Regions from separate parts of the Spongiactinospora sp. 9N601 genome, predicted to be linked through region 2. Evidence: riboswitches for the same ligand, from Rfam matches in the RefSeq annotation. Region 2 holds a riboswitch; each other region holds the start of a gene.

Region 1 (5,018 bases), on a different contig from region 2:
CGGCTTCGTCCGCAAGGGCGCGTTCGCCTACATCGCCAACCGCGACTCCGACGACGTGTCCGTGATCGACACCGCGCGCCGCGAGGTCATCAAGACCATCCCGGTCGGCGACGCCCCCCGCGGGGTGGCGATCGCCCCCAACGGCCGCTTCGCCTACGTCAGCAGTACCGGCTCCGGGGCGATCACCGTCATCGACACGGCCACCCACACCGTCACCGCCACCATCGCCGTCGGGCTGTCCCCGAGAGGCATCGCCTTCACCCCCAGCGGACGTGCGGCGTACGTCGCCAACTCCGACTCCGACACCGTCTCAGTCATCGACACCGCCGCCCACACCGTCACCGCGACCATCGCCGTCGGCGATGAACCCCGCGGGGTCCTGGTCACCCCGGACAGCCGTACCGTCTACGTCAGCAACACCCTCGGCGGCACCGTCTCGGTCATCAACGCCCGCCGCAACACCGTCACCGCGACCATCACCGTGGGCACCAACCCACGCGGCCTGGCCCTGCACACCGGCAACCGCATCGCCTATGTCGCCAACTCCGGCTCCGACACCGTGAACATCTTCGACACCCGCACCAACACCGTGCTGGGGGAGGTCGCCGTCGGCGACGACCCGCGCTACACCGCCTCCGGCCCCGGCGGCAGGTTCCTGTACCTCACCAACACCGGCTCCCACAGCGTCTCGGTGCTCACCCTGGCCCACTGACCCGGCCCACAGCCCGCGCGGGACCACACCTCCCGCGCGGGGGGCCGCGGGCTGGAACAGTTCGACCAGGTTGCCGGCGGGGCCGGTCACCACATCGCTGCGCAGCGGCGGGCCCGCCTGCCGTAGCCGGGTGATCATCGACGATCGGATGGATGCGGTTACGGCCGGCGACGGCGGGCGTGGCGCGGGCACCGGAGCCGGCGGGCCCGGACAGCGGCAGCCGCACGGGAGGCGTACGTTGAGCTAGGGACCTTGGTCCCTACCCCCGCCTCCGCCCGCGAAGGGGCGAAGGGAGGGTCGAGGCATGGACACCGTCGCGACGAGCGATCCCACGGGCCGCCTGCCGATGATCATACTGCGCACGCGGCGCACCGGGCCATGCCGCGGGATCGGATGCCGCCGCCACGGGCACGACAATCCGCACGTACGCGGGTACTAGAAGGGGGGGACCACCACCACGCCGTTGGACATGGCGATGCTCAACGACATCGACTGCGGGCCCGCGACCACGGCGAGGACCCGGCCTGGGTCCGGGACCTGGACCTGGCCCGCGTTGAAAGGGGGATGACCATGGATGAGACGCTGACCGCCGGGCAGGTGATGAGCCGGGCCCTGGTGATCGTCCGGCCGGAGGAGTCCCCGCTGATGGCCTGGGAACTGATGCGCCGGGCGGGCATCCACCACCTGCCGGTGGTGAACGAGCACGGCCTGCTGCTGGGCATCCTCACCAAGGAGGACCTGGCGGCGTCCTGGACGGGCGGGCCGGAGGCGCAGTCCCGCACACCGCTGCGCCGGTTGCTGACCGGGCGGCGCATCCCCCACGTCCGCCAGGACGCGTCCCTGCCGCACGTCGCGACGGTGATGCGGGACGCGGGCTGCGACGCCGTACCGGTCATGGCGGCGGGCGGAGCCTTCATCGGCATGATCACGACCGTCGATGTCCTGGACGCCGTGGCCGGGCGAACACGACCGGCGGAGGACGCGGCGGAGATGGTCACGGGCATGTTCCGGCTGGAGCCGGTACTGCCCGTGGCCGCAAGGGCCTGACCGGAGGCGGGCTCCGGGGCCGAACTCGGGGCCCCTGGGCGGCGGTGCGGGTCGTCACGGTACGGTACTGCTCGGCGAACTGTTGCGAGGTGCCTCGCGATCGCGAGGAGAATCGGGAAGCCGGTGTGATTCCGGCACGGGCCCGCCGCGGTGACCGGGAAGTCGCCGCCCAGGTGCGAAGCACGGCCACTGGCCCGTAAGGGCCGGGAAGGCGGGCGGTCAGGCGTTGATCCGGGAGTCCGAAGACCGGCCTCGCGCCCACCGCCCCCTCTGATGGGGGCCATGCAGCGGGAGCCTGCCCATGAACAGCCATCTGTACGACGTCATCCACCGCCGCCGCGACGTGCGCGGCCAGTTCACCGGCGCGCCCGTGCCGCAGGAGGTGCTGCACCGCGTGCTGACGGCGGCGCACGCCGCCCCCAGCGTCGGACTGTCCCAGCCGTGGGACTTCATCGTGGTACGCGACACCGCGATCCGCGCCGCCTTCCACGAACATGTCCAGCACGAACGGGCCGCCTACGCCGCCACCCTCGACGCCGAGGCCGCCCGGCGGTTCGCCCACATCAAGATCGACGGGGTGCGCGAGTCGACGCTGTCCATCGTGGTCACCTATGACCAGGGCAGAGGCGGCCCCGCCGTGCTGGGCCGCCATGCCATCGCCGACGCCGGCCTGTACTCGGTGTGCCTGGCCATCCAGAACCTCTGGCTGGCCGCCACCGCCGAAGGGCTCGGTGTGGGGTGGGTGTCGTTCTATCGCGAGCCCTTCGTGCGGGACCTGCTCGGCATCCCCGCCGAGGTCCGCCCGGTCGCCTGGCTGTGCCTCGGCCCCGTCACCCACCTCGAAGGCGACCCCGACCTGGAACGACACGGCTGGCGCCACCGCCGCCCACTTCAGGCCGCCGTCCATCACGACCGCTGGGGAGCTCAGTAGGAATCGTCCGTCATCCACTCACCGGGCATTTCCGTACGGATCCGGGCGAGTGCGTCAGCGGTCCGGGCGCGGACCCAGATCCAGGTCCGGGCGTCGTCGCGGTGAGGTCTTCGAGTTCGGTGACGGCTCGGTCGGTCGCCGTTTCGGCGGCGATCTCGGCGGCCAGGCGCCGCGCCTGGCGCTGGTAGGACGGGTCGTGCAGGACCCGGCCGACCGCGCGGGCGATGGTGCCGGGTGAGGCGCTCCTGCGTAGGGTGATCCCTGCTCCGGCGAGGGCGACGCGCAGGGCCACCTCGCCCTGGTCGCGCCCGAGCGGTACGCACACCATGGGCACACCCGCCGCCAGGGACTTGACGGCCGTCCCGTGGCCGGCGTGCGTGATCGTCACAGCGGCGTGGCGGAGCACGGCGTTGTGCGGGGCGACCGAGGTGACCAGGACGTTGCCGGGCGCGTGGACCGTTGCCTGGTCCACTGCCGGGCCGGTGGTCAGCAGCCCGCGTACCGGCAGCCGGCCGAGGGCGCCGGCGATGCGCTGGAGCAGCTCGCGCTGGTTCATGAACGTCGAACTCAGGCTGACCAGCACCAGTGGGGTCTCCCCCTCGGGCAGTCGCAGTTCCCCGACCCACGCGGGGTCGTCGAGCCGCGGCCCGACGTGGCGGACGTAGGGCGGGAACCGCCGGCCAGGGTAGTCCAGCGCCCGCGGCGACAGTACGAGGAACCGGTCGACGCGGCCGAACGCGTCGATGACCGAATCGACGGGCGGGAGACCGTTGGCGGCACGGGCGGCGTTGAGCGCGGGCAGTCCCTTGGCCCACGGCTTGGTGATCATCTCTGTCAGGAGCCGATCGCGCAGCCGCCCCAGGACACCGGTGGCGGGCCTGAGCCCGGGACCGAACGGCGGCGCGCCCGGGGCGGGGAAGGGGTAAAGGGTCGTCCCCAGCGCGGCCACCGGGATTCCGGCCGCTTCGCCCGCCGTGATCGCACCGAGCAGCGAGAAGTCGGTGACCAGTACGTCAGCCGGATGCGCGCGCAGCTCGGCCAGGGTGTCGCGGGCGAAGTCCGCCGCGGGGCCGCAGACCAAACGGTCACGGAGCCGGGCGAATGCGCCCATCGGCGTGCGGGCCTCGAAGTCCTTGAGGAGGTCGCCGGCCGGGTCGGTGGTGTCGCCCTGGGGCGCCGTCGTCCAGGTGATCGGCTCCGCGCCGGTGGCGGCCACCTCGTCGTGCAGCGACCTGTCGCCCAGCACCCGGACGCCGTGGCCGCGCTCGCGCAGCGCGCGGGCGACCGAGAGGGTGGGCGGCACGGCTCCGCCGCCGGCCCAGGTGGCGAACAGGAAGTTCTTACGCATAGTTTCTCTTTCGGGGGTCGATCGACGTCAGCAGGTCGCACATGGCGCGTTCGGCGTCCTCGCGAGACAGGCCGAGGTCGTGCCGCCACAGTTTCCACAGGTAGATGTCGGTGGCGGCGTGGTGCAGGTTCAGCGCGTGCTCGCGGTCGGGACCCGGGGCCGGGAGGCGGTCGGCGAAGACCTGTTCCAGCCAGGCCCGATGCTGGGCGCGGGCATGGGCGGCCGCCCGGCCCGCCACCGGGACGCGGTCCATCTGCGCGGTCCACAGGACGTTGGCGGCGCCGTGCCGCTCGTAGTCGGCGAAGAGCACGGTCACGATCGCCGCCACGTCGCCGGTGGGCGCCTGGCGGGCGACCGCCGTCTGCGAGGCCACCCACTCGGCGACGGCGTCGGCCAGCCCGTCCTTGCCTCCGAAGTGGTTGACGATCGTCTGTACCGACACCCCCGCCTCATCGGCGATGTGCTGCAACGTGACGTCGTCGAACCACTGGCGCATCCACAGCGTGGCCGCCGCCTCCAGCACACGCGTACGCGTGACTTCCATGGCCGCCGAACGGGCGCTCATGCGGTACGGCCGCCTGGTCCCACTTTCCATAGAGTCATCACTACATTCAATTGGGTTGGAAGTCAAGTGAAAGTCTGCGACCTCACACCGGCGCTTTGGACGCCAGCCTCGGCGCCACTGCTGGAAGTCCGAGGACCCGGTGAGGTCCGCGAAGTCCCGGAAGGCCGGGGCGCGAGTCAGCACCTGATCGACGACGGCGTACGCCTCGTCCGTGCGGCCCATCTTGAGCAGGATGCGTACCTGCGTGTCACGGACGTGGTCGTACTCGGGCTTCGCGGCCACCGGCAGGGCCCGCTGGACGGCGGCGAGCGCGGGCTCCAGCTCTCCCGCCCGCAGCAGATGCCAGGCGAGCGCGTTCCCCGCCCGGCGCGCCACCTCCTCCTGGAATGGCCCCTCATCTGTAAGGCGGCCCGGC
Region 2 (5,018 bases):
CACGGCCTGCTGCACCACCTTCCCCTCGCGGATCCGTCGCGCCTGCTCCTGGAGCCGACCGGTGTATTCCGCGTTCGCACGCCCGGTGGTCACGCCGTCCACCGCCTGGAGATCTCGGTCAAGCGTCCTGTGGCCGAAGCTGCTAACGACGCGGTAGGCGTTCCGCGCCGCCCGGTCGGCTTCCTGGACGTACAGGGGTGGCGGAAGCAGGGCCCCCGTCTCCGTGGTCGCCTGCCGGCTTCCGGGGTCGGCCGAGCCTCGCCACAGCGCGATGCCGCCGCCCCCGGCCGCGATGACGACGACGGCCGCCACCACCGCGGCGATCCGGCTCCGCTTCCGGCCGGGCGTACGCGCCGGTGTCCCGGGAGATGTCAGCGGGGTGCGGTCGACCAGCCGGTAGAGGAGGTCTTGGGCCGATGGGCGCCGCGCCGGGTCTTTGGCCAGGCAGGCCTGGAGGATCTCCCGCAGGAAGCCGGGCGGCTCGACGTCCGTGCCCAGGTCGGGTTCCTGATGGAGCACCCGGTAGACGACGGCCTGCACCGTGTCGTCGCCGAACGGATGCCGGCCGGTCGCGGCATAGGCGATCGTCGCGGCCCAGGAGAAGACGTCAGCGGCGGTACCCGGTGGGTGTCCGGCCAACTGCTCGGGGGCCATGAACGCCGGTGTGCCGATCACGAGGTCGCTCGCGGCGGGGCCGCCGACGGCGTGCGCAAGGCCGAAGTCGACGACACGTGGACCGTCCGGGCCGATGATCACGTTGCGGGGGGTCAGGTCGAGGTGGGCGACGCCCGCGCGGTGGATCGCCGTCAACGCGGTGGCGGTGGCGACCGCCAGCCGTTCCAACGCCGCGCCGCGATGGGGACCCTCGCGCCGGACGAGCTCGGCCAGGGACGGACCGGGTACGTACTCGGTGACGATGTGCGGCGGGTCGGCCGTCAGATCGGCGTCGAGCACCTGGGCGGTACAGAATCCGGAGACCCTGCGCACCAGGACCAGCTCGGCCGCCAGGCGGTGGCGGGCGGCCTCGTCGGCGATCGGGGGCAGCGCTTTCAGGGCGACCTGCCGTCCCTCGCCCCCCACGGCCAGAAAGACGACACCCTGGCCGCCCGCGCCGAGCCGGCCGAGCACCCGGTAGCGGCCGATCCTTTCCGGATCGCCCGGACGTAAGCCAATGGAAACGCTCATTTCAGGCGTCGCTGGAACAGGGAGCGGTTGTCCTTCGGCGACGTCACGTCCTCCAGCTTCCAGCGCCCGTCGACCCGGCGCAGGTGCAACCGATAGCTCACGACCTTGTGATCGGGGGCCTTGGCCGAGTCTCCGAGGTGGATGAGGGTCGCGGAGTCAGGGCCGTTGAACCGTTCGAAGGCCGTGCCGATCTCCCGGTACTGCCAGCTCCACCAGTCGGGCACCTGCGCGTCGGGGATCGCGGCCAACTCCCGCCACCACTGCTCGGCCCGCCCAGTCGTGCAGCGTCCGAAGAAGGTGGGACGCTCTTCCAGGCGGGGCCCGTTGATGAAGGCCTCGCTCTGGCAGCCGGCGGCATCGGCGACCATGGTCCGGATCTCGGTGGACGGCCAGGCGCCGGCCGGGACCGTGGTGCCGGACGGGGTGCTCCGCGCGTAATCCATCTTCCAGCCTCCGCCGGAGGGGACCATCTCCGCGAACAGCAGCGGGTCCTCCGACTTCACCACGGTTTCGTTCTGGGTGATGTAGCTGAGACCGATCACGATGATCGACACCCGCTGCGGCGACGCCCACAAGATTCCCGCGGCGGTCGCCCGTGCGGTCTGCTTCGCCTTCGCGGCCACCACCGCGCTCTTGGAATTGCCGATCAGATGCCAGTAGTCCTGCGCGGCCACCCCGGACAGGAGGGTCAGCGTACGCCGCGCTCCTGCGTCGTAGTCGGTGTGGTCGAGGCTGTACCACGCCTCGAAGGCCGTGCGCGCCGCGCCCAGCGCTACCAGGGAGTATCCCGGGGGCTCGTTGGCCGTGGCCGGCTTGGTGGCGGTCGCGGCGTTCGTGTTCGTCGTTCGCTCCGGCACTCGCGCCCACCAGACCGCGCCCGCCGCCAGAGCGACCGCCGTGACGATCGCGCCTCCCCCGAGCATCGCCCGCCGCCGCCATCTCCTGCGCGGTCTCGCCCGCTCCGCCGGGGCCATCGGTACGTCCGCCGCCGGCTCGGTCCGGGGCCCGGCGCCCAGGTCCATGATGGCCAGCGGGAGTTCGGACGCCGTGGGACGATCGGCGGCCTGCTTGGAAAGACAGCGTCCTACCAGAGAGCGGAGATGATCGGGAAGAGAGCCGAGGTCGGGCTGCTCGTGCAGCACACGGTGCAAAACCGCCGGAAGCGTGCCGGCCTCGAACGGGGAGCGGCCGGTGGCGGCGTAGACGATGGTCGCCCCCCAGGCGAAGATGTCGGCGGCGGGGCCGAACGCCTCGCCCCTGATCTGCTCGGGGGCCATGTACCGGGGGGTGCCCACGAGCGCGCTGGCCAGGGCGGCACCGTCATTGAGGACACGGGCGATGCCGAAGTCGATGACGCGTGGGCCGTCATGCCCCAACAGGACGTTCTGCGGTTTGAAATCGCGATGGACGATACCCGCGCGGTGGATCGCGATGAGGGCCGTGGCCGTCGCCACCGCGAGACGGTCCAGATCGGCTCCCACGAGAGGCCCGTTTTCGGCGACGAATGCATAAAGCGAACGGCCGGCGACATACTCGCTGACGATGTAAGGGGGGTCGGCCGTCACATCGGCATCGAGCACCTGCGCAGTGCAAAAGCTGGAGACGCGCCGCAGAACGGCGAACTCCCGCTCGAACAGACGGCGGGCATCGGAGCCGACCTCCGCCTTGATGACCTTCAAGGCCACCTGGGCGCCGTCCGGCGCGTCGGCCAGGTAGACGACACCCTGGCCGCCCGCGCCCAGCCGCCCCTTAACCACATAACGCCCAATGTGTCGCGGATCGCCTGGAAGCAGCCCATCAACACTCATCACCGCACAGGCTAATGGCCCTTCAACTCGGCGGCCAGGGTAACGACACGATCAGCGGAGCCGTCGTTGCGCCCTTTCGCACCCCACGTAGAAGTGCCCCAACCGGTGGTGACCGAGCGTTATAGCGAAAATGCACGACGGCGAGCAGCATGCACTTCCTTGATCCGTGTTGACGCGACCGGGGAGGCGGGATACGTTCCGGTTGACTTCACGATTGTTCAAGGGAAATCCGGTGAGATGCCGGTGCGGACGCGCCACTGTATCCGGGACGCAGATCCCGGGAGCCAGGTCGCTTGACGATCGTGACCTCGTGAGATGGGACGCGTGACCCTGAGGAGGCGCTAAATGAGTGGCTTGTCCACCCCGTCCAGCATTCCCTTTCCCCGGCTGCGCCCCTGGCTGGCGGCCGTACCTGTGCTCCTGCTCGTCGCGTACCTGGTCCTGATGGACAACGGCGCGGTCTCCCAGACCGGCGCGTTCCTGCACGAACTCATGCACGACGGGCGGCACCTGCTCGGCGTGCCCTGCCACTAGGGGCCGAGTGTGGTACGCACTTTGCTGGTCAGGGGCCTGCTCGTGGGGCTGCTGGCCGGACTTGTCACGGGCGGCTTCGCCTTCGCATTCGGGGAACCGCGGGTGGACGACGCCATCGCCCTGGAGGAGGCCGCCGCGCGGGCCGCGGTTCCTGAGCACGCCGAGGAGGCCGAACACGGCCACGGCGAGGAGGCCGTGGTCGGCAGGCCCGCGCAGAAGGCCGGTCTCTTCCTGGCCACCGGCCTCTACGGGCTCGCCGTGGGCGGCATCTTCGCGCTGGTGTTCGCGGGTCTTCGCGGACGAGTCGGGCGAGCTGGGCGAGCTGGTCGGGGCGGGCCGGTCGGGCCGACGTCCGATGGACGGCTCGCACTGGTCATGGCCGGGACGGCGTTCGCCGCGATCATCCTCGTGCCGTTCGTGAAATATCCCGCAAATCCCCCCGCCGTGGGTGATCCGGCGACCATCAACAGCCGCACCCTGCTCTATGTGGTGATGATCCTCGTCGGCCTGGCGGCCACCGTGATCGCCGTGGTCACCGCCCGCCGGGTCACCGGGGATCCGTGGGCTCGTCGGGTGGCGGCGCTCGTCGCGTTCCTCGTGCCGGTGGTGGCCGCATGGTGGTTGCTGCCCACGGTCGACGAGGTGCCCGAGGGCTTCCCGGCCACGCTGCTGTGGGAGTTCCGGCTCGCCTCGATCGGCACCCAGCTCGTCTTCTGGACGGCGTTCGGCGTGCTGTTCGGCTGGCTGAGCGACCGGGCGGCGAGGCGTACCATCGCGCCCGCTCCGGCCGCCGCGGCACCGAGCTGAACCCTGGGGTGCTCTTCGTCCGGCACGCCACGACGCCGGGGATGCGGGCGGCCCGCTTCCCCGGTGATGAGGACGCGGACGCGGCCGGTCTGGCCAAGGCCGCCTCGCTGCGCTTCACGACGACCTCCCTGGTGTGGTCGGCGCCCGGCAAAGCCGCCCGGCAGACCGCCCGTGCCATGGGACTGCAGGCGCTCCCCGCTGCCGCCCTCAGGGAGGCCGACTACGGCCGATGGCGCGGCCTTGCCTATGACCAGGTCGCGCAGGAGGAGCCGCAGGCGCTGATGAGCTGGCTCACCGACCCCGCCGCCGCTCCGCACGGCGGCGAGTCCCTGGCCGTGCACGCGTCGCGGGTGGCCGGCTGGCTCGACTCCGTACGAGAGGAGCCGGAACAGGTCGCCATCTGTGACGCCGGCACCATCAGAGCGGCGCTCGGCCACGCCCTGGGGGCGGATCCGCTCAGCACCGCCCGCATCGACCTCGCTCCGCTGTCCATCACCGGGCTCACCGCGACACCGAGCGGCTGGCGGATCGCCTATGTCAACCGGAGGCTTTGAGCGGGGCCGGCCGCTCAGGCGGTGTGTACGTCAGTCGTCGCGCCCGATGATGGCGGTGACGCGGATCTCGACGCGCATCTTCGGGGCGCCGAGGGCGGGAACACCGGTCTCGGTCCAGATGGGTGCGCGG
Region 3 (5,018 bases), on a different contig from region 2:
GACCTTGTGCGGGGAGACGGTGAGGCCGCGCTTTCGCAGCGCGGCCATCAGGCCGGTGGCCACCGTGGTCTTGCCGCTGCCCGAGGCCGGGGCGGCGATGACCAGGCGGGGTGTGGTCAGGGCTACCACTCGATGCCTTTCTGGCCCTTCTGTCCGGAGTCCATGGGGTGGCGGATCTTGCCCATTTCGGTGACGAGGTCGGCGGCCTCGATGAGTTCGGCGGGGGCGTCCCGGCCGGTGATCACGACGTGCTGGTCACCCGGGCGTTGGGTGAGGGTGTCCAGGACGTCGGTGAGGTCCAGCCAGCCCCATTTGAGGGGGTAGGTGAACTCGTCGAGTACGTAGAAGCGGTAGGTCTCGCTGGTCAGGTCGCGTTTTATCTGCGCCCAGCCCTCGCGGGCCTGGGCGGCGTGGTCGTCCTCGGTGCCGGCGCGCTGGATCCACGACCAGCCCTCGCCCATCTTGTGCCAGGTCACCGGGCCGCCCTCGGGGCTGTCGCCGAGTACGCGAAGGGCGCGTTCCTCGCCGATCCGCCACTTGGCGGACTTCACGAACTGGAACACCCCGATCGGCCAGCCCTGGTTCCAGGCGCGCAGCGCCATGCCGAAGGCGGCGGTGGACTTGCCCTTACCCGGGCCGGTGTGAACGATCAGCAGCGGGCGGGTGCGGCGCTGCCTGGTGGTGAGTCCGTCGTCGGGGATGACGGCGGGCTTGCCCTGCGGCATGCTTCTCAGCTCGCCTTTCTGTGGTGGCCTAGTTCGGCCAGGGCTTCTATGGGGAGGAGGCGGGCGTTCAGGCGGGCCGCCAGCCGTACGGCGAGGCCCAGCCGTACCGGGCCGCTCTCGCAGTCCACGACCACGGCGGCGGTGCCCTTCAGAAGGTCGGCGGCGCGGTCCACGTCGTTGCCGTTCGTGGTGGCGCGGCCGTCGGTGACCAGCACCAGCAGCGGACGCCTGGCCGGGTCGCGCAGCTTCTCCACGCGCAGGACCTCGGCGGCGCGGGCCAGCCCGGCCGCGAGCGGCGTGCGTCCGCCGGTGGGCAGTGAGCGCAGCCGGGCCGCGCCCGCCTCCACCGAGGAGGTCGGGGGCAGCGCGACCGTGGCTTCGGTGCCCCTGAAGGTGACCAGGCCGATCTTGTCGCGCCGCTGGTAGGCGTCGAGGAGGAGGCTGAGTACGGCGGTCTTGACGGCGGTCATCCGGCGGCGGGCGGCCATCGAGCCGCTGGCGTCCACGACGAACAGGACCAGGTTGCCCTCCCGGCCCTCGCGTACGACCTCGCGCAGGTCGTCGGCGCGTAGGACCAGGCCGGGGCCGGCGCGTCCGCGGTCGTGCTGGTGGGGGGCGGCGGCCAGTACGGTGGCCGCGATGTGCAGGTCGTGGACCTGGGTGCCGCGCGGGCGGCGGGAACCGGTGCCGCGGCCGTGCGCGGACCTTGATCGTGAACGGCGTCCGGCCGCGCCGGCGCCGACGCCGGGGGCGGCCAGCAACGGCACCCGGTACGGCGCGGCCACCTCGGCCACCTGCTCCTGCGCCCTCGCCTCCGGAGAGTCCGCCCCCGCGTCCGGCTCCCCAGAGTCCACCTCCCCGGCCTCCGCTTCGCCGGAACCCGGCCTTGCGGGCTCTGGGTAATGGGAACCTGTCGCCCCGGAATCCCCGCGCCCATTCTTCTGTTCCTGGGAATCCCGGCGTCCGTCCTCCTGCTCTTGGGAATCCCCGCGCCCGTTCTCCTGGCCCGGTCCTGCATCCTGCGGCCGGTCCGGGTCCTGGCCACCTTCGGGGCCGCCGCCCGGCGGGTCGTCCTCTGGGCCCTCGTCGCCCTCGTCCCTGGACGTACGGTCCAGCAGTTCGTCCAGCAGGGCCTCGTCCAATCCCGGCGCGTCGAACGGGTCACGCCGCCGCCGGTGCGGCAGCGACAGCCGGGCCGCCGCGCGTACGTCCTCGACGGTCACCGCGTCCCGCCCCCGCCATGCCGCGTGCGCGACCGCCGCGTTCGCCGTCACCAGGTCGGCCCGCAGGCCGTCCACCTCGAAGCCCGCGCACACCTCGGCGATCTGCCGCAGCCGGGCGTCCGGCAGCCGTACTCCGGTAAGCCTGTCCCGGGCCGCGGCGATCCGCTCCGCCAGCGCCGACTCCTCCGCCGCCCAGCGGGCCGCGAACGCGTGCGGGTCGGCGTCGAAGGCGAGCCTGCGGCGTACCACCTCGGCCCGTTCGCCGGGGTCGCGCGAGGCCCTGACCTCGACGGTCAGCCCGAACCGGTCCAGGAGCTGCGGGCGCAGCTCGCCCTCCTCCGGGTTCATGGTGCCGACCAGCAGGAACCGGGCCGCGTGCCGTACCGACACCGACTCGCGTTCGACGTAGCAGGTGCCGAGCGCCGCCGCGTCCAGCAGCAGGTCAACGAGGTGATCGTGGAGCAGGTTCACCTCGTCCACGTACAGGACGCCCCGGTGCGCCGCCGCCAGCAGGCCCGGCTCGAACGCCTTGACCCCCTCGGTCAGCGCCCGCTCGACGTCCAGCGAACCGGCCAGGCGGTCCTCCGACGCGCCGACCGGCAGTTCCACCAGGGCGGCCGGGCGGCGGACGCCCTCCGCTGCGGGATCGTGCGGGCCGTCCGGGCAGTCGGGGTCGGGCGCGGCCGGGTCGCAGGCGAACCGGCAGCCGGGCACCACCACGACGGCCGGGAGCTGGGCGGCGAGGGCGCGTACGATCGTGGACTTGGCGGTGCCCTTCTCGCCGCGCACGAGCACGCCGCCGACGCGGGGGGAGACCGCGTTGAGCACCAGCGCCAGCTTCAGGTCGTCGAGCCCGACCACGGCGCTGAACGGATAGGCGACCATCAGGTCGGGGAGCTTGTGGGCGTGGTCACTGCGCGCATGTTCGGCCTCCTTGGGATGACGCGTCCCGCTGACGAGGTCACGGCCACCAAGCGACCTGGCTCCCGGGATCGTTCGACGTCCCGGATACAGTGGCGCGTCCGCACCGGCATCTCACCGGATTTCCCTTGGACGACCGTGAAATCTACCGGAACGTATCCTTTCCTCCCGTTCGCGTCAATACACGACACACCCCCGACGCCCCCCACCCCCGCCTCCGGCCGGGCCGCGCTGTCGCGCGCTCACTGGCCTTCGCTTCGCTCAGTCGTGTTCTCTATGTCGGGCTTCGCCCGACGTAGCCCCCTCCGGGGCGATGCCCCCGCCTTCGGCGGGGCCGCGCTGTCGCGCGCTCAATCGCCTTCGCTTCGCTCAGCCGTGTTCTCTATGTCGGGCTTCGCCCGACGTACGGCAAGCCGTCTCTCGCCGCCCCGCCGTGCTCGGTAACGCCCTGTGCCCGGCCCTTCGCGTGCGCCCTGCCTACTCGCCGTACCAGGCACCGGCTAAACGGCCTTCTTCCAAACCCCCCCACCGTTGGCCGCTTCCCGCCGTAACAATCGCCCCTCCCGGGCCGATTCCCCGCCTTCGGCGGGGCCGCGCTGTCGCGCGCTCAATGGCCTTCGCTTCGCTCAGTCGTGTTCTTGATGTCGGGCTTCGCCCGACGCTTGCGCCACCGGCATGTTCGTATCCCGCTCTCTACTGGGAATCCTCACTTCCAACGGCCCCGTGACCTTCGCTGCACCCACACTGTGTACGGCGTACGGTCAGCGCCCAAAGCGAAGGATGGTGACGGGCACGCCGGTCAGACATGCACAGCCTGTGGACAACGCTGCGCACCCCGCATCTCTCCTAATAGCGGCGGGATGTCCACCTTGAGATGAAGGACAGCGGCAGACATCACGCTTGAGCAGCTTGTGGCACCTATTCAGTACACCCCGCAAGATCCTCCATTGCCCGGACATCACTGAAGGTGCAGGCCATACTTGTACGCGGTGCCCTCAGGGGAGGACAGCCGCTTGTTGGGCAGAGATCTAGAGTTCCAGCATGACGGACTTTGTTCAGGTGTCGACGACCACAGCCGGCCGGGACGCCGCCTTGGCCCTCCTCCGTTCAGCGGTCGAGTCGAAGCTTGCCGCCTCGGGTCAGGTATTCGGCCCGGCGATTTCGGTGTTCTGGCATCAAGGCGAGCTCGGTGAGGCCGAGGAATGGCAAGTCGTGCTCAAGTCGACCCGGGAAAGCTATCCGGCGCTCGAAGCTCACCTCGTGGAGCGCCATCCATGGGACAACCCGGAAGTCACGTTCACATCGATCGACGGCGGATCGACCACCTACCTGGAGTGGCTACGTCGAACGACCGTATAGCCGGGCTTTTCCGCAATTTAGACGTTCGCCGTAGCGATCCAGTCGGCGTTTGGGGGGGGTATCACCGCAGCTCAAGCAGCATGACGTCGTGACGATCCGCGCCCGCCGATGGCCGCGTCGCGCCTACCCGGCGGTATCCCCATGATCGGTAAGCCGCCGTCGCTGCGACCGCCGCTGGGTGAACGTTGAGGATCACGCGCTCAGCGCCTGTTCCATCGAGCAGCGCGCCGTGAAGCAGACGTGCGACCCCGCGCCTGCGCCACTGTGGGCGTACGGCGAGTTCCATCAACCCGAAGGTGCGGTGCCCGTCTTCGCGTCGCATGCCCTCTGACGCCGGAGGCGTGACGTCGTCCCACCACCGGGTATTGGTATCGAGCAGATATCCGTAGGCGATTCCGACCGGTTCGCCTCCATCGGTGCGGGCCAGCGCCCCGCTGAAGGTCGATTTGCGGATCTGTGCGCGGAAACGGCGGAAGCCGGCCTCGATATCGCTCGCCGTCTCGTTGTACGGCGGCTCGGCGAATGCCTCGGCGTATACCGAGCGGAAGTCATTTTCGGCTTGTCCGGCTGCCATGCCGTTCAAGCGATCGACCGAGAGACCTTCATCCCGCCCCACGCGGCCCCCTCTGTATGGCGTGGCGAACGCGTTCCCGGCACTCGGCCGCCATCAGGCTGTCGAAACGGGCAGCGGCCTTGTCGAATTCCCGCATTTTGGTCACCAGGCGGGGAGAGGCGATCTGGGCACATGCATCGAGGGCGGTGTCCATCTCCTTACATGCTTCTTCCAGCT
Region 4 (5,018 bases), on a different contig from region 2:
TTCGGCCTCCACGCGGTTGTCGGTACGGTGGCGGCGCTGGCGCGGGTTCGGGGCCACCCGGTCCACATAAGGCCCATATCCCACGATGTCGGTGGCCGCCGCCAGAGCCTCCTGCGCCTCGGGCGTGAGCCAGTCCCGCCCGGCCGGGCCGAGCCCGACCACGGCCACCTCGCCGGGGCCTTCGTTTTGCGGGGTTTCGGGCACGAGCGTGCGCGCTGCGGCGGGACTCGGCAGCAGCGCCAGCGCGAAGTACGGCACGCCGTCCGGATCGACGTCCTTGAGCGGCGCGACCCGCTGGCCGCCCATGGTGGCCCGCTCGACGTACCAGGCGTCGTCCAGCCGGCCGGTCGCCGCCAGGGCGTCCCTGACCTTGGTGAACGTCCTGCCCAGCTTGAGCACGGCGGCCGGGTCGGGGCCGCCGAGCCGTTCGGCCAGGGTCTCGGCGGGCAGCGTGCCGGGCAGCACGGTCAGCACCTCGTCGCGCTCCACCAACGGACGCCCGAGCACGGCGGACGCCGCGCTGACCGACGTGACGCCGGGCACGACCTCGGTCGGGTAGCGGTGGGCGAGCCGTTTGTGCAGGTGCATGTAGGAGCCGTAGAACATCGGGTCGCCCTCGGCCAGCACCACCACCGTACGGCCCGCGTCCAGGTGGGCGGCCAGGCGATGCGCGCAGTCGGCGTAGAAGTCGTCCAGCGCGCCCTGGTACCCGCCGGGGTGGTCGGTGGTCTCCGTGGTCAGCGGGTAGAGCAGCAGCTCCTCGACCTGCCCTTCGCGCAGGTACGGCAGCGCGATCGAGCGGGCGATGCTGCGGCCGTGCCGGGCCGCGTGGTACGCGATCACGTCGGCCTCGCCGATCAGCCTGGCCGCTCTGATGGTGATCAGCTCGGGGTCCCCGGGACCGAGCCCGACCCCGTACAGACGTCCGGTCAACCCGCTCACTCCTTCTCGCAGGCGATGGCGTTGATCGCCGCCGCGGTCATCGCGCTGCCGCCGCGGCGGCCGTGTACCACCAGGTGGTCCAGGTCGCTCTCGGCGAGCGCGCGCTTGGACTCGGCCGCGCCGATGAAGCCGACCGGGATGCCGAGCACGGCGGCGGGCCTGCCCGCGCCCTCGGTGACGAGTTCGAGCAGCCGGAACAGGGCGGTCGGCGCGTTGCCGATGGCCACCACCGAACCGGGCAGGCGGTCCCGCCACAGTTCGAGGGCGGCGGCGCTGCGGGTGGTGCCCAGCTTGTCGGCGAGCGCGGGCACGGCGGGGTCGGCGAGGGTGCAGACCACGTCGTTGGCGGCGGGGAGCCTGCTCCTGGTCACGCCGGAGGCGACCATCCGCGCGTCGCACAGCACGGGCGCGCCCTGCTGTAGTGCCTTGCGGGCCTTCGTCACCACGTGGGGGGACCAGGCCAGGTCGGTGACCAGGTCGGTCATCCCGCAGGCGTGGATCATCCGTACCGCCACCTGGGCGATCTCGGGCGGGACGCCGGTGAGGTCGGTCTCGGCGCGGATGGTCGCGAACGAACGCCGGTAGATCTCGGCTCCGTCGCGCAGGTAGTCGGTCACGGGGTCCTCTCGTGGTAGCCGGCCGGGGTGGCGGTCATCTGGACGACCCGGCCGCGGGGGAGTCCGCACCGGCGTTCACAGCCGGACCAGTGGACGGGGGCAGGGGCGGGGGCGGCCAGCGTACCGACCCAGCGGCGGGCGTCCTCCCGCACGTCGGCCAGCGCCTTCGCGCACCCGGGCCTGCCGGTGCAGGCGCTCACGCCGTTCCACGGTGAGGCGGGGTCGGTGACCAGGCCGGCCCGGTTGAGTTCTTGTTCGACCTGGCCGGCCTCGGCGGGGTCCAGGTCGAGCAGCACAATGGTCCGCCAGGGCGTGAGGCGTACCGTACCGGTGATCACCCGCGCCTGGGCGGCCGTCAGCCGTCCCAGCGGTACGACCGCCGACAGCGCCACCCGTCCGTCACGTTGGATGATCCGTCCGGCCCGGAGTTCCCGGCCCTCCGGTGCGGCCGGCGAGTCCCCCGCCGTGCCGCCGAGGTGGCGGGCGATGCGGGCCGGGCCGTCGGGGAGTTCGGCGATGCGCCAGGAGTCGGTGCGTTCGGCCAGGAACGCGCGGGCGGCGGCGATCATGAGGCCGGGCGCTTCCTCCATGGTGGCGGTGAGCCCCGCGTCCATGCCCGCCAGCAGCAACCGCCCGTTCCAGGCGATGTCCGCGCCGAGGTTCAGGACGTCTCCGGTGCCGTCGTCCACCGCGAACAGGAAGCGGCCCGGCAGGGACGCCAGTTCCGGCACCGCGCACAGCTCCCGATCAAGGGCCGCCACCACGGGCTGGGTGTCCAGCCCGGTCCGACGGCCGCCGAGCGGGGAGGCCACGATGTTGCGCACCCGTTCGTGGGCCGCCGACGGCAGCAGGCCGGCGGCGGCGATCTTTTCGGCGAAGGCGGCGGGGGAGCGCAGCCCGCGTACCTGGACGTTGGCCCGGGAGGTCAGCTCGATCACCCCCGCGCCCAGCTCCGCCGCGCCGTCCGCCAGCTCGCTGAGCTGGGCGGACGTGATGGCACCGCCGGGCAGGCGCACCCGGGCGAGCGGCCCGTCGGCCGCCTCGTGCACCTGGAGCGCCCCCGGACACGCATCCGGCCGCATGCGGCCAGAAAAGTCGGCTTTGGACACGATCTGGATGGTAACGCCACTTCTGTCGTAGGCTTCCGGTAGGCGATGGCAATGGGAGGAAGCCGGTGTGAAACCGGCGCGGTCCCGCCACTGTGACCGGGGAGCGACCCCCAACCGCAAGGCCACTGCCCGGCGACGGGTGGGAAGGCCGGGGTGAGCGCTGATCCGGGAGCCAGGAGACTCCTGCCGTCGCGACACCCGCTACCGGGGCGAGGACCCCGAGGGAGGACCGTGCTGTGCCTGGCGACAGCCGTACCGTTCTGCTGCTCTCGACCTCTGACACCGACCTGCTCAGCGCCCGCGCCGGTGGCGCGGCCTACCGGCTGGGCAACCCGGCCAGGCTGACCCCGGACGACCTGCCCGCGCTGCTGGAGGGCACCGACCTCGTCGTGGTCCGCCTGCTCGGCGGGCGGCGGGCCTGGGAGGAAGGGCTGGATGCCCTGCTCGCCGGGCCGCGCCCGGTCGTCGTACTCGGCGGCGAGCAGGCCCCCGACGCCGAACTCATGGAACTCTCCACCGTCAGCGGCGGCGTCTGCGCCGAGGCGCACGCCTACCTGGCCCACGGCGGCCCGGCCAACCTGGCCGAACTGCACGCCTTCCTGTCTGACACCGTGCTGCTGACCGGCCACGGATTCGCCCCGCCCGCCCCCGCTCCCACCTGGGGCCTTTTGGAGCGCGTTGCCCGGTCCAAGAGCGGCCCCGTGATCGGCGTCCTGTACTACCGCGCCCACCACATGGCCGGGAACACCGGATTCGTCGAGGCCCTGGCCACCGCCATCGAGGACGCCGGCGGCCAGGCCATGCCGATCTTCTGCTCCTCGCTGCGCACCGCCGAGCCCGAACTGATCGACACCTTGCGCGCCGCCGACGCGCTCGTGGTCACCGTCCTGGCGGCGGGCGGCTCCCGCCCGGCCACGGCGGGCGCGGGCGGCGACGACGAGGCATGGGACGTCGGTGCGCTGGCCGCCCTGGACGTACCGATCCTGCAAGGGCTCTGCCTGACCTCCACCCGCCGGGCCTGGGAGGACAACGACGACGGCCTGTCCCCGCTGGACGCGGCCTCGCAGGTGGCGATCCCGGAGTTCGACGGCCGGATCATCACCGTGCCCTTCTCGTTCAAGGAGATCGACCGGGACGGCCTGACCGTCTACGTCGCCGACCCCGAGCGGGCCGCGCGGGTGGCGGGCATCGCCGTACGGCACGGCCTGCTCCGGCACACCCCGCCCGCCGGGCGGCGGATCGTGGTGATGCTGTCCGCCTACCCCACCAAGCACTCCCGGATCGGCAACGCGGTCGGCCTGGACACCCCCAGGAGCACCGTGCGGCTGCTCGCCAGGATGGCCGAAGCGGGCTACGACCTGGGCGAAGGCTTCCCCGGCGTGGCCGAGCAGGACGGCGACGCGCTGATCCACGCGCTGATCGCGGCCGGTGGCCAGGACCCCGACTGGCTCACCGAGGAACACCTGGCGGGCAACCCGGTCCGCATCCCCGCCGCCGTCTACGAGACCTGGTACCGCACCCTGCCCGGCGACCTGCGGGAGGCCATCGAGCGGCACTGGGGACCGCCGCCCGGCGAGCTGTTCGTCCACGAAGGGGACATCGTGCTCGCCGCGCTGCGCGCCGGGAACGTGGTGGTGATGGTCCAGCCGCCGCGCGGGTTCGGGGAGAACCCGATCGCCATCTACCACGACCCCGACCTGCCGCCCAGCCACCACTACCTGGCCGCGTACCGGTGGCTGTCGGCGGAGTTCGGCGCGCACGCGATGGTGCATGTGGGCAAGCACGGCAACCTGGAGTGGCTGCCGGGCAAGGCCGCCGGCATGTCGGCCGCCTGCGGCACCGACGCCGCGATCGGCGATCTGCCGCTGGTCTACCCGTTCCTGGTGAACGACCCGGGGGAGGGCACCCAGGCCAAGCGGCGGGCGCACGCCGTACTGGTGGACCACCTGGTGCCGCCGATGGCCCGCGCCGACACCTACGGCGACATCGCCCGGCTGGAGCAACTGCTGGACGAGCACGCCACGATCGCCGCGATGGACCCCGCCAAACTGCCCGCCATCCGCGCGCAGATCTGGACGCTGATCCAGGCCGCCCGGCTCGACCACGACCTCGGGCTGGACGACCGGCCGCACGACAGCGAGTTCGACGACTTCATCCTGCACGTGGACGGCTGGCTGTGCGAGGTCAAGGACGCGCAGATCCGTGACGGCCTGCACGTGCTCGGCGAGGCCCCGGCCGGGGAGCAGCGGATCGATCTGGTGCTGGCCATGCTGCGGGCCCGGCAGATGTGGTCCGGCCGGGAGAGCCTGCCCGGCCTGCGCGAGGCGCTGGGCCTGGCCGAGGACGGTAC

The links. A riboswitch is a leader RNA that binds a small molecule or an ion and turns the genes downstream of it on or off. The one in region 2 is predicted to bind cobalamin.
Region 1: it holds a riboswitch for cobalamin, as region 2 does, so the genes downstream of both, bluB (5,6-dimethylbenzimidazole synthase) here and ACH34R_RS17275 (CbtB-domain containing protein) in region 2, are expected to answer to the same signal.
Region 3: it holds a riboswitch for cobalamin, as region 2 does, so the genes downstream of both, ACH34R_RS11855 (putative cobaltochelatase) here and ACH34R_RS17275 (CbtB-domain containing protein) in region 2, are expected to answer to the same signal.
Region 4: it holds a riboswitch for cobalamin, as region 2 does, so the genes downstream of both, cobN (cobaltochelatase subunit CobN) here and ACH34R_RS17275 (CbtB-domain containing protein) in region 2, are expected to answer to the same signal.

What each region holds. Positions count from the first base shown of each region.
Region 1 is NZ_JBIRBB010000008.1:307,503-312,520, forward strand. It holds gene ACH34R_RS21365 (beta-propeller fold lactonase family protein) at 1-712, shown strand, start outside; gene ACH34R_RS21370 (HPP family protein) at 1,283-1,759, shown strand; cobalamin riboswitch at 1,830-2,029, shown strand; gene bluB (5,6-dimethylbenzimidazole synthase) at 2,061-2,690, shown strand; gene ACH34R_RS21380 (glycosyltransferase) at 2,701-4,038, opposite strand; gene ACH34R_RS21385 (TetR family transcriptional regulator) at 4,031-4,978, opposite strand.
Region 2 is NZ_JBIRBB010000006.1:480,503-485,520, forward strand. It holds gene ACH34R_RS17265 (serine/threonine-protein kinase) at 1-1,185, opposite strand, end outside; gene ACH34R_RS17270 (serine/threonine-protein kinase) at 1,182-2,942, opposite strand; cobalamin riboswitch at 3,176-3,305, shown strand; gene ACH34R_RS17275 (CbtB-domain containing protein) at 3,339-3,527, shown strand; gene ACH34R_RS17280 (CbtA family protein) at 3,537-4,334, shown strand; gene ACH34R_RS17285 (histidine phosphatase family protein) at 4,343-4,888, shown strand; gene ACH34R_RS17290 (hypothetical protein) at 4,919-5,018, opposite strand, start outside.
Region 3 is NZ_JBIRBB010000004.1:443,698-448,715, forward strand. It holds gene ACH34R_RS11845 (cobyrinate a,c-diamide synthase) at 1-129, opposite strand, end outside; gene cobO (cob(I)yrinic acid a,c-diamide adenosyltransferase) at 123-725, opposite strand; gene ACH34R_RS11855 (putative cobaltochelatase) at 731-2,833, opposite strand; cobalamin riboswitch at 2,904-3,037, opposite strand; gene cutA (divalent-cation tolerance protein CutA) at 3,911-4,228, shown strand; gene ACH34R_RS11865 (GNAT family N-acetyltransferase) at 4,290-4,844, opposite strand; gene ACH34R_RS11870 (hypothetical protein) at 4,831-5,018, opposite strand, start outside.
Region 4 is NZ_JBIRBB010000004.1:436,055-441,072, forward strand. It holds gene cobJ (precorrin-3B C(17)-methyltransferase) at 1-933, opposite strand, end outside; gene ACH34R_RS11830 (precorrin-8X methylmutase) at 939-1,559, opposite strand; gene ACH34R_RS11835 (precorrin-3B synthase) at 1,556-2,668, opposite strand; cobalamin riboswitch at 2,681-2,870, shown strand; gene cobN (cobaltochelatase subunit CobN) at 2,905-5,018, shown strand, end outside.